Regions from separate parts of the Luteibacter sp. 9133 genome, predicted to be linked through region 2. Evidence: riboswitches for the same ligand, from Rfam matches in the RefSeq annotation. Region 2 holds a riboswitch; the other holds the start of a gene.
What was found. Region 2 has a riboswitch for cobalamin ahead of FA87_RS01145 (ribonucleoside-diphosphate reductase subunit alpha). Riboswitches for the same ligand answer to the same signal wherever they lie in the genome.
Positions count from the first base shown of each region.

Region 1: linked by a shared signal. The riboswitch ahead of metE (5-methyltetrahydropteroyltriglutamate--homocysteine S-methyltransferase) and the one ahead of FA87_RS01145 (ribonucleoside-diphosphate reductase subunit alpha) in region 2 are both predicted to bind cobalamin.

Region 1 is NZ_JUHO01000001.1:3,600,149-3,604,570, forward strand. It holds gene FA87_RS15730 (aldo/keto reductase) at 112-1,092, shown strand; gene FA87_RS15735 (glycosyltransferase) at 1,114-2,415, opposite strand; cobalamin riboswitch at 2,506-2,723, shown strand; gene metE (5-methyltetrahydropteroyltriglutamate--homocysteine S-methyltransferase) at 2,918-4,422, shown strand, end outside.
Region 2 is NZ_JUHO01000001.1:307,500-311,921, reverse strand. It holds gene FA87_RS01150 (response regulator) at 1-2,016, opposite strand, end outside; cobalamin riboswitch at 2,211-2,422, shown strand; gene FA87_RS01145 (ribonucleoside-diphosphate reductase subunit alpha) at 2,579-4,422, shown strand, end outside.

The DNA.
Region 1 (4,422 bases), 3.3 Mb from region 2:
CAGGGCGCATCGCGTCGGAGCCGCGGTTCACGGTGATCATAGCCATGGCAGGTATATGCAACGTCTACGTCCGATCGGCCACAATGGCGTATTCCCCGATGGAGTCTTCGCATGCGCTACATCAAGCTCGGCCGTACCGGCCTGGATATCTCGCCGCTGGTGCTCGGTTGCATGACTTATGGCGTTCCCGACCGCGGAAACCACGCCTGGACGCTCGATGAAGAACAGAGCCGGCCCTTCATTCGCAAGGCGCTGGACCTTGGCATCAACTTCTTCGACACGGCCAACGCCTACTCCGATGGCACATCCGAGGAGATCGTCGGACGCGCCCTGAAAGATTTTGCGAAACGCGACGAGGTGGTGATCGCCACCAAGACCTTCTTCCACTGGCGCAAGGGACCGAACGGCGGCGGCCTGTCGCGCAAGGCGATCTTCCATTCGGTGGACGATTCGCTGGCCCGCCTCGGTACCGACTACATCGACCTGCTGCAGATCCATCGCTACGACCAGACCACGCCCATCGAGGAAACGCTCGAGGCACTGCATGACGTGGTGAAGGCCGGCAAGGTCCGCTACCTCGGCGCCTCGTCGATGTATGCGTGGCAGTTCGCGCAGATGGTTTACACCTCGCGGATGCACGGCTGGACCGAGTTCGTCAGCATGCAGGATCACTACAACCTGCTGCAGCGCGAGGAAGAGCGCGAGATGATTCCGTTCTGCATCGACGAGCACATCGCGGTGTTGCCATGGAGCCCGCTGGCACGCGGACGGCTGACGCGCGACTGGGACGAGGGCAGCGACCGGCAGAAGAGCGATGTCTTCGGCGGCACGCTTTACAACGCCACGGAAGACTCGGATCGCGCCATCGTCGCGGCGGTGAAGAAGGTGGCCGATGCGCGTGGCGTGCCTCGTGCGCAGGTGGCATTGTCGTGGGTGGCGCATCGTGACGGCGTGACTGCGCCGATCGTCGGGGCGTCGAAGCCGCAGCATCTCGATGATGCGGTGGCGGCGATCGATCTGGAGCTGACCGAGGAAGAGACGGCAGCTTTGGAGGAGGCTTATACGCCGCGGGCGATCGCAGGGTTCGAGTAAGCGTTGCTTGCGGCAGTTCGGCTATGTTGTTGCCATAGGGCGGTCTCGCCGCGCCATCGCCTGTTCGATCACATCCGCGGCCAGCGACGCGCCTCGCTCGGCCCGGATGACTTCAGCCGCGCGCTGGGCGCGCGAGGCCACGCCTTCGTCAGTCAGGAGGACGCGCAGCTTCGCCGCCGCACGGTCAGCGCGGTAACGCGAAGCGGGCAATACACCGCCCACACCCAGCCGAAGCACACGCGCCGCATTGTCAGGCTGATCGAAGCCATGCGGCACCACGAGCGCCGGACACCCCGCGCGCAAACTCTCCTGCGTCGTGCCGACACCCCCGTGGTGTACCACCGCGGAAGCGCGCGGGAACAGTGCACCGTGTGACGCGTATTCCACAGCCATCACCCCGGCTGGCAACGTGTCGGGCAACCGCGCGCGCATCTCGGGCGAGCCGGTGAGCAAGACGGCACGACGTCCGAGCGCGCCTGCCGCCGCCATGCTCTCGCGAAGGAAGGCCTCGCCCGCGTGCACCGCCGCCGATCCCAGCGTAAACACGATCGGCGCGTCACCCGCGTCGAGAAACGCCGACAGCTCCGGGGGAAGGGTTTCGTTGAAGGGCGAGTAACGGCAATAGCCAGTGACCACGCTGTGCGCCGGGGCATCCTGCGGCGCGTGACCCAGCAACGGCGAATACATCGCCAGCACACCATCGCGCGCGTGCTGTCCGCGATGAAACGGATCGCCCCACACCGACACCGGCGCCAGACCCAGCGACTGCCGGAAGCTGCGCACGGCACGTGTCCACGGTGCGGTCACCCGCTCGCCGATCCGGCGCACCCATGCGCCACGACGCGGCGACGCACGTAAGAAACGGTCGAGTCGCGCCATGCCCGTCGCCGGCGGATCGAAAGCGGAAAGGAACACCGCGGGCGACAGGACGGCGGACAACCACGCCACGCGTGTCGTCTCGCCCAGAATCTGGCCGGCGAAGGCGAGCGTCGAGGTGACGATCGCATCGGCCTCCAGACATACTGGCGCCAGCGCGCGGTAGCTCGCCGCGACATCCTCCGCAGCCAGGTCACGTACGACGAAGCGCGGACCGCGCAGCGGATGGAACGCCCGGGCAGCGAAGGCGGCCTTGTCCTCGGGCTCCGCGATCCCGCTGGCAAGGACGAACCTCAGCCCGGCCTCCGCCACCGCCTCGCGATGAATCGCATGGGCACCGATGGTGACCCGATGGCCCCGCGCCACCAGCTCCCGCCCCACGGACAGGAACGGAAACAGGTCACCCTGCGATCCCACCGTCGCCATCACGATGTGCCTTGCCGCCATGCCTTACTCCCGATGCCCTGGCGCATCGTCGCGGGCGACATGTCGACGCGATGCATGCCTGGCTCGTTGACCTGCCCCGTCCGTAGGGCTAACCTCTGGGCCGCCAGCGGTCTTTATCTCTCTATTCGAATAGAAGGATAAAAGCTAAGAGGGAAGCCGGTGAGAATCCGGCGCTGCCCCGCAGCGGTATGTGGAGACGAGCGCGTCATCAGCACTGGATCGATGGCGATCCGGGAAGCGACACGCAAGGCGGCACCCAGGTGCCACATCCACGAGCCCGAAGACCTGCCGCCGGCCTGGGCGCGCGTGCCGTCATGGGTGCGTGTGCCCTGCCCGACCTGGGCCGTCGCGTTCGCGCGAGGGTCCGGTTCGCCCGCGGGGGCGAAGGTCGACGGTAAGCCGCATGACGCCTTCACGCTGCCGCACCTTCCGTGTGGCAGTGCACGTGCGTCCGCGACGAACCGCCCTTCCCTCCTCTTTGCCACGAAGAGGAATCATCCACATGCCACACGTTACCTACCCCGGTTTTCCCCGCATCGGCCGACGCCGCGAACTGAAGCGAGCGCTCGAAAGTCACTGGAGGGGTGAAACCAGCGCCGACGACCTGCTCACCGTCGCCCGTCAGCTCCGCGAACGCCACTGGCGCCTCGCGCGCGACGCGGGAGCCGACAGCGTTCCCGTCAACGACTTCTCGCTTTACGACCATGTGCTCGATGCCGCCGTCGCGGTCGACGCCATTCCCCCGCGCTACCGTGCACTCCATCAGCGCGATCCGCTGGCCGGCTATTTCGCCATGGCACGCGGCCGTCAGGACGGCGAAGTCGACCTGCACGCGCTGGAGATGACCAAGTGGTTCGACACCAACTACCACTACATCGTCCCCGAGCTGCAGGCGGGCCAGTCGTTTGCCACGCGTGCCGACAAGGTCGTCGCGGAATATCGTGAAGCCGTCGCCCTCGGCCATGCGGCGCGCCCCGTACTCCTCGGTCCGCTGACCTTCCTCCGTTTGGCCAAGACCGTCGACGGCAGCGATCCCCTCGCGCTGCTCGACGCGTTGCTGCCGGCGTGGAGCGGTTTGCTCGATGCGCTCGCGGACGCGGGTGCCGACTGGATCCAGGTCGACGAACCGGCCCTCGTGCTCGATCTCGAGCCGGACTGGCAGGCGGCCTATCGCGGCGCTTATGCCGCCATCGGTGAACGGCCGCGCGGCCGCATCCTGCTCGCGACCTATTTCGGCGAGCTCGGCGGCAACCTCGAACTGGCGGCGTCGTTGCCCGTCGCCGGCCTGCATGTCGATCTAGCGCGCGCGCCTGGGCAACTGGATGCCGTGCTTGACGCGCTTCCCGCCGGTCGTGTGCTGTCCGCCGGCGTGCTCGACGGCCGCAACATCTGGCTGAGCGACCCGTCCGCCATCGCGCCGCGCATCGCCCGCGCACGCGAGCGCCTCGGCGACGAGCGTCTGTGGCTGTCGACGTCGTGCTCGCTGCTGCACGTGCCGATCGATGCGTCGGAAGAAAGGCACCTGCCGGGTTCGATCGGCGACTGGCTGTCGTTCGCGCGGCAGAAGATCGCCGAACTGCGACGCTACGCCGATGCCGCCGTCGGCGACGAGACGGCGCAGCTCGCGCTCGCGCGTCAGCAAGCGACGGTGGCGGCGCGTCTGCTTTCTCCCGACGTGCTGCGCGCCGACGTGCGGGCGCGCGTACGTGGACTGACGCCCCAGTTCGGACAGCGCCGCTCGGCCTACGCGTTTCGCGCGAATGTGCAGAAGCAGCGCTTCGGCCTGCCCGACCTGCCGACCACCACCATCGGCTCGTTTCCGCAGACCACGGAACTACGCCTTGCACGTGCCGCGCATCGCTCGGGCAAGCTCGACGACGGGGCCTATACGGCCGTGCTTCGCGAGGAGGTGCGGCGCGCCGTGACGTTTCAGGAAGAAGCGGGCCTCGATGTCCTCGTGCACGGCGAGCCCGAGCGCAACGACATGGTCGAGTACTTCGGCGAACA
Region 2 (4,422 bases):
CACGCGATCTTCGCTCTGCGTCGAACGCGGCAGGTAGATCTTGACCGTCGTGCCTTCACCGGCCTCGCTATACATCTTGACGTGGCCGCCGGACTGTTTGACGAAGCCGTAGACCATCGAAAGGCCAAGGCCCGTTCCACGCCCTTCCGGCTTGGTCGTGAAGAAGGGATCGAACACCTTGTCGAGGATGTCGTGCGGAATACCGGTACCGGTATCGGTCACGGCGAGCATGACGTACTGGCCCGGACGCAGGTCGCCGTGTGCCGTGGCATAGGCCTCGTCGAGCAAGGCGTTACCGGCTTCGATGGTGAGCTTGCCCTGCCCGTGCATCGCGTCGCGTGCATTGATCGCGAGATTCAGCAGCGCGTTCTCGACATTGGACGGATCGACCAGCGTGTTCCACAAGCCACCGGCGATGACGGTCTCGACCTCGATGGCCTCACCGAGCGCGCGGCGCAACAGTTCGTCCATGTCGCGGATGAAGCGACCGATGTTGACGACCTTGGGCGCGAGCGGCTGACGCCGGCCGAAGGCGAGCAACTGGGCGGCCAGCTTGGAGCCACGGGTGACGCCGGCCATCGCATTGGCGACGCGCCGCTCGGCCCGTTCGTTGCCCGACACATCCGCGCCAAGCAGCTGCAGATTGCCGCTGATGACTTGCAGGAGGTTATTGAAATCGTGCGCGACGCCACCGGTCAGGTTGCCTATCGCATCCATCTTCTGCGCCTGGCGCAGCTGTTCCTGGGCGGCATCCAGTTCAGCGTCGCGTGCGCGCTCGCTGGTGACGTCACGCGCCACGGCGAAGATCATGCCCTCACTCGGGACCGCCCGCCAGGACAGGTGCCGGAAGCCACCGTCCGCGGTGCGGTAGCGGTTCTCGAAACGGAGCGTAGCCACACCGTCGGCCAGCTGCTCGGTTTCCTCACCAGTGCGCCCGGTGTCGTCCGGATGCACGAAGTCCAGATAGGAGCGGCCGATGGTGTCGCGCTCGCTCCAGCCGAGAATCGCGGTCCACGCCGGGTTGACCGAGAGCAGGCGGGTGTCGGTGTCGGCGACGACGAGGATGTCGCTCGACAGGCGCCAGATGCGGTCGCGTTCCAGCGTACGTTCGGCGACCTGACGCTCCAGACTGTGCGCGAACTCGAGCAGCTCGGCCTCGGCGCGACGGCGCTCCACCGCGACGCGCGTGCGATGGGCGACCTCGCGGACGAAGTCGATCTCTTCTTCCGGCCACTCCCGCGGGCTTTCGTGGTTCAGATAGAGCAGCGCCACCGTGCCGCCACGCTCGGTCACCGGCATGTTGATGAACGAGGTGGCGCTGATCGACGCCAGCGCGTCCGCCGTATGGATCGTGCGCGGGTCCTTGTACGCATCGGACACGACCGCGGTACGGCCGGCCTTGATATCGTCGATGTAGGAGCCGTATTCACGGAAGTTGAGGACACCGGCGATCGTGACGATGCCCGGCGCGTTCCAGTCGCGCTCGATCGTGATGGTCTCCGCGATCGTGTCCACCGAGCCATAGCCCGCACGGCTGACATGAAGCGCGCGGCCGAGTACCTCGGCCACGCGGTAGGCGATCTCGGCGGGATCTTCGACTTCGCGGAGGATGTCGCTGACCTCGATCAGCGCCACACGACGCTCTTCGATGGTGCGCGCGGCCTCGGTCTGCCCGGACAGCGGGCGGATGCTCACCACGAAGGACGCCTGGCCCAGCGCCGAAGCGCGCCACGGCTCGATCGAGACCCGCCAGGTGGCGCCCTCCACAGAGCCCAGGGCCAGCTCTCGGACGCCCCCGGCGTCAGCAAGCGACAAGGCGGTCTCGAGGCGAGACCGGCTTTCCTCATTCCACCAGGTCAGAAAGCCGCACGCACCCGCGTCGCGGAGGCGTGCCGTCATCCAGGCATTGGCATACAGGAGCTCGCCATCCGCCGTGACGGCGGTGAAGCCGAAGGGCAGCGCGTCGAACGCATCGGTGACCAGGGCATGTTCCTGCAGCGCGAACGTCAAGGTCATCTAGCGAGCGATCCTATGAGGGATCGCAGATGTTATCGGTTAGAGGTCATGCGCTTTGTGTAGACGATCTTCACAAAACCCTCATGGTCCTCTTCGTCGCGGGACGGGAAAGGGGTTGCAAAAAATCACTTGCGGCGGATCAAGCACATAGCGGCGACACCCTACATCTTGTGTTGACGCTGCCAACCCCCGCCTATATGGTGTGTCCCGTTGGTGTCCGGAGAGGCGCGACTGCCCGTCGGACTTAATAGGGAATCCGGTGCGAATCCGGAACTGCCCCGCAGCGGTAAATGGAAACGATCCCGTTCAATGCACTGGTCCTTCGGGGGCTGGGAAGCGACGGGTAGGCGGACCGAAAGGTCCATGTCCATGAGTCCGAAGACCTGCCAGCAATCGGTGCCCGGGAGGCCTCGATAGTGGTGACGGCTTCCGCGGGGAAGCACGTCGCGGACCGGAGCCCCTTCGCGGCGCGCTCCGTCCCCGGCCGTTTCCCGCATCAGCCCCATCCCTCACGAGCCAGCCGACCGGGAACGGGTGATAGAACCTGGGGCGAGCCAAGACAATGACCACGATGGATTCTTCCGCGCGCGAGCGCACCGAGACGGCCGATGCCGCCGTCTCCGCCAATAACACCACGGACAAGGCGCCTGCCGCCGGCTACCGCAACGACCCGCCGCCGGCGTTCGCGCTGACGCCCCCGCACAACCCTGGCCAGATGCGCGTCACCAAGCGCAACGGCGGCCAGGAAGTCGTCGACGTGAACAAGATCGTGCGCGCGGTGACCCGCAGCGCCGACGGCCTGTTCGCGGTCGACCCCATGCGCGTCGCCCTGAAGACTATCGGCGGACTCTACGATGGCGCCACCACGCAGGAACTCGACCAGCTGTCGATCCGTACCGCCGCGGCGCTCACCGCCGAGGAACCGGAGTACGGCCAACTGGCCGCACGCCTGCTCGCCGCCTTCGTCGACAAGGAAGTATCCGGTCAGGACATCCAGTCGTTCTCGCAGTCGATCTCCACCGGTTTCGACCTGGGCATCCTCAACGAGCGTCTGCGTGACTTCGTCCAGGTCAATGCGCGCAAGCTCAACGACGCCATCGACACGACCGGTTCGCGCCGCTTCGAGTACTTCGGCCTGCGCACGGTTTATGACCGCTACCTGCTGCGTCACCCGACGAAGCGCTTCGTCATCGAAACGCCGCAGTACTTCTTCATGCGCATCGCCTGCGCGCTCGGCGGAAACGACGTGGCCGAGACGCTCGAGCTGTATCGCATGCTGTCGTCGCTGGAATACCTGGCCAGCTCGCCGACCCTGTTCAATGCCGGTACGGCGCACGAGCAGCTGTCGTCGTGCTTCCTGCTGGACTCGCCGCAGGATGCCCTGGAGTCGATCTACGCCAAGTACGGCGACGTGGCCCAACTGTCCAAGTTCGCCGGCGGTATCGGCCTGGCTTACTCGCGCATCCGTTCGCGCGGTTCGCTGATCAAGGGCACCAACGGTCATTCCAACGGCCTCGTGCCCTGGCTGAAGACGCTGGACGCCTCGGTCGCGGCGGTGAATCAGGGTGGCAAGCGCAAGGGCGCCGCCTGCGTGTACCTCGAGTCCTGGCACGCCGACATCGAGGAATTCCTCGAGCTGCGTGAGAACACCGGCGACGACGCGCGCCGCACGCACAACCTCAACCTGGCCAACTGGGTACCCGACCTCTTCATGCGCCGCGTGGAGACCGACGGCGACTGGTCGCTGTTCGATCCGAAGATCGTGCCGCACTTCGTCGACACCTGGGGCGCGACGTTCGAGGCCGCCTATGAGAAGGCCGAGGCCGAGGGCCTGGCTGCCAAGTCGATCAAGGCGCGCGAGCTGTACGCCCGCATGCTGCGCTCGCTGGCACAGACCGGCAACGGCTGGATGACCTTCAAGGACCGCTCGAACGCCACGAGCAACCAGACCGCGCGTCCGGAAAACGTCATTCACCTGTCCAACCTGTGCACCGAGATCCTCGAAGTCACCTCCGAGGGCGAGACCGCCGTGTGCAACCTCGGCTCGGTCAACCTGGCCCGCCACGTGGTGGACGGTCAGTTCGACTACGAGAAGCTCGGTACCACGGTGCGCACCGCCGTGCGTCAGCTCAACCGCGTCATCGACCTCAACTTCTACCCGATCGCCACGGCGAAGACGGCCAACATGAAGTGGCGTCCGGTGGGTCTGGGCGTGATGGGCCTGCAGGACGTGTTCTTCAAGCTGCGCCTGCCCTTCGACTCCGAAGAAGCGCGCAAGCTGTCCACGCGCATCCAGGAAGAGATCTATTTCCACGCGCTGTCGATGTCCAACGAGATCGCCGAGCGCGACGGTGCCCACCCGGGCTTCGACGAAACCCGCGCCGCCAACGGCGAGCTTCAGTTCGA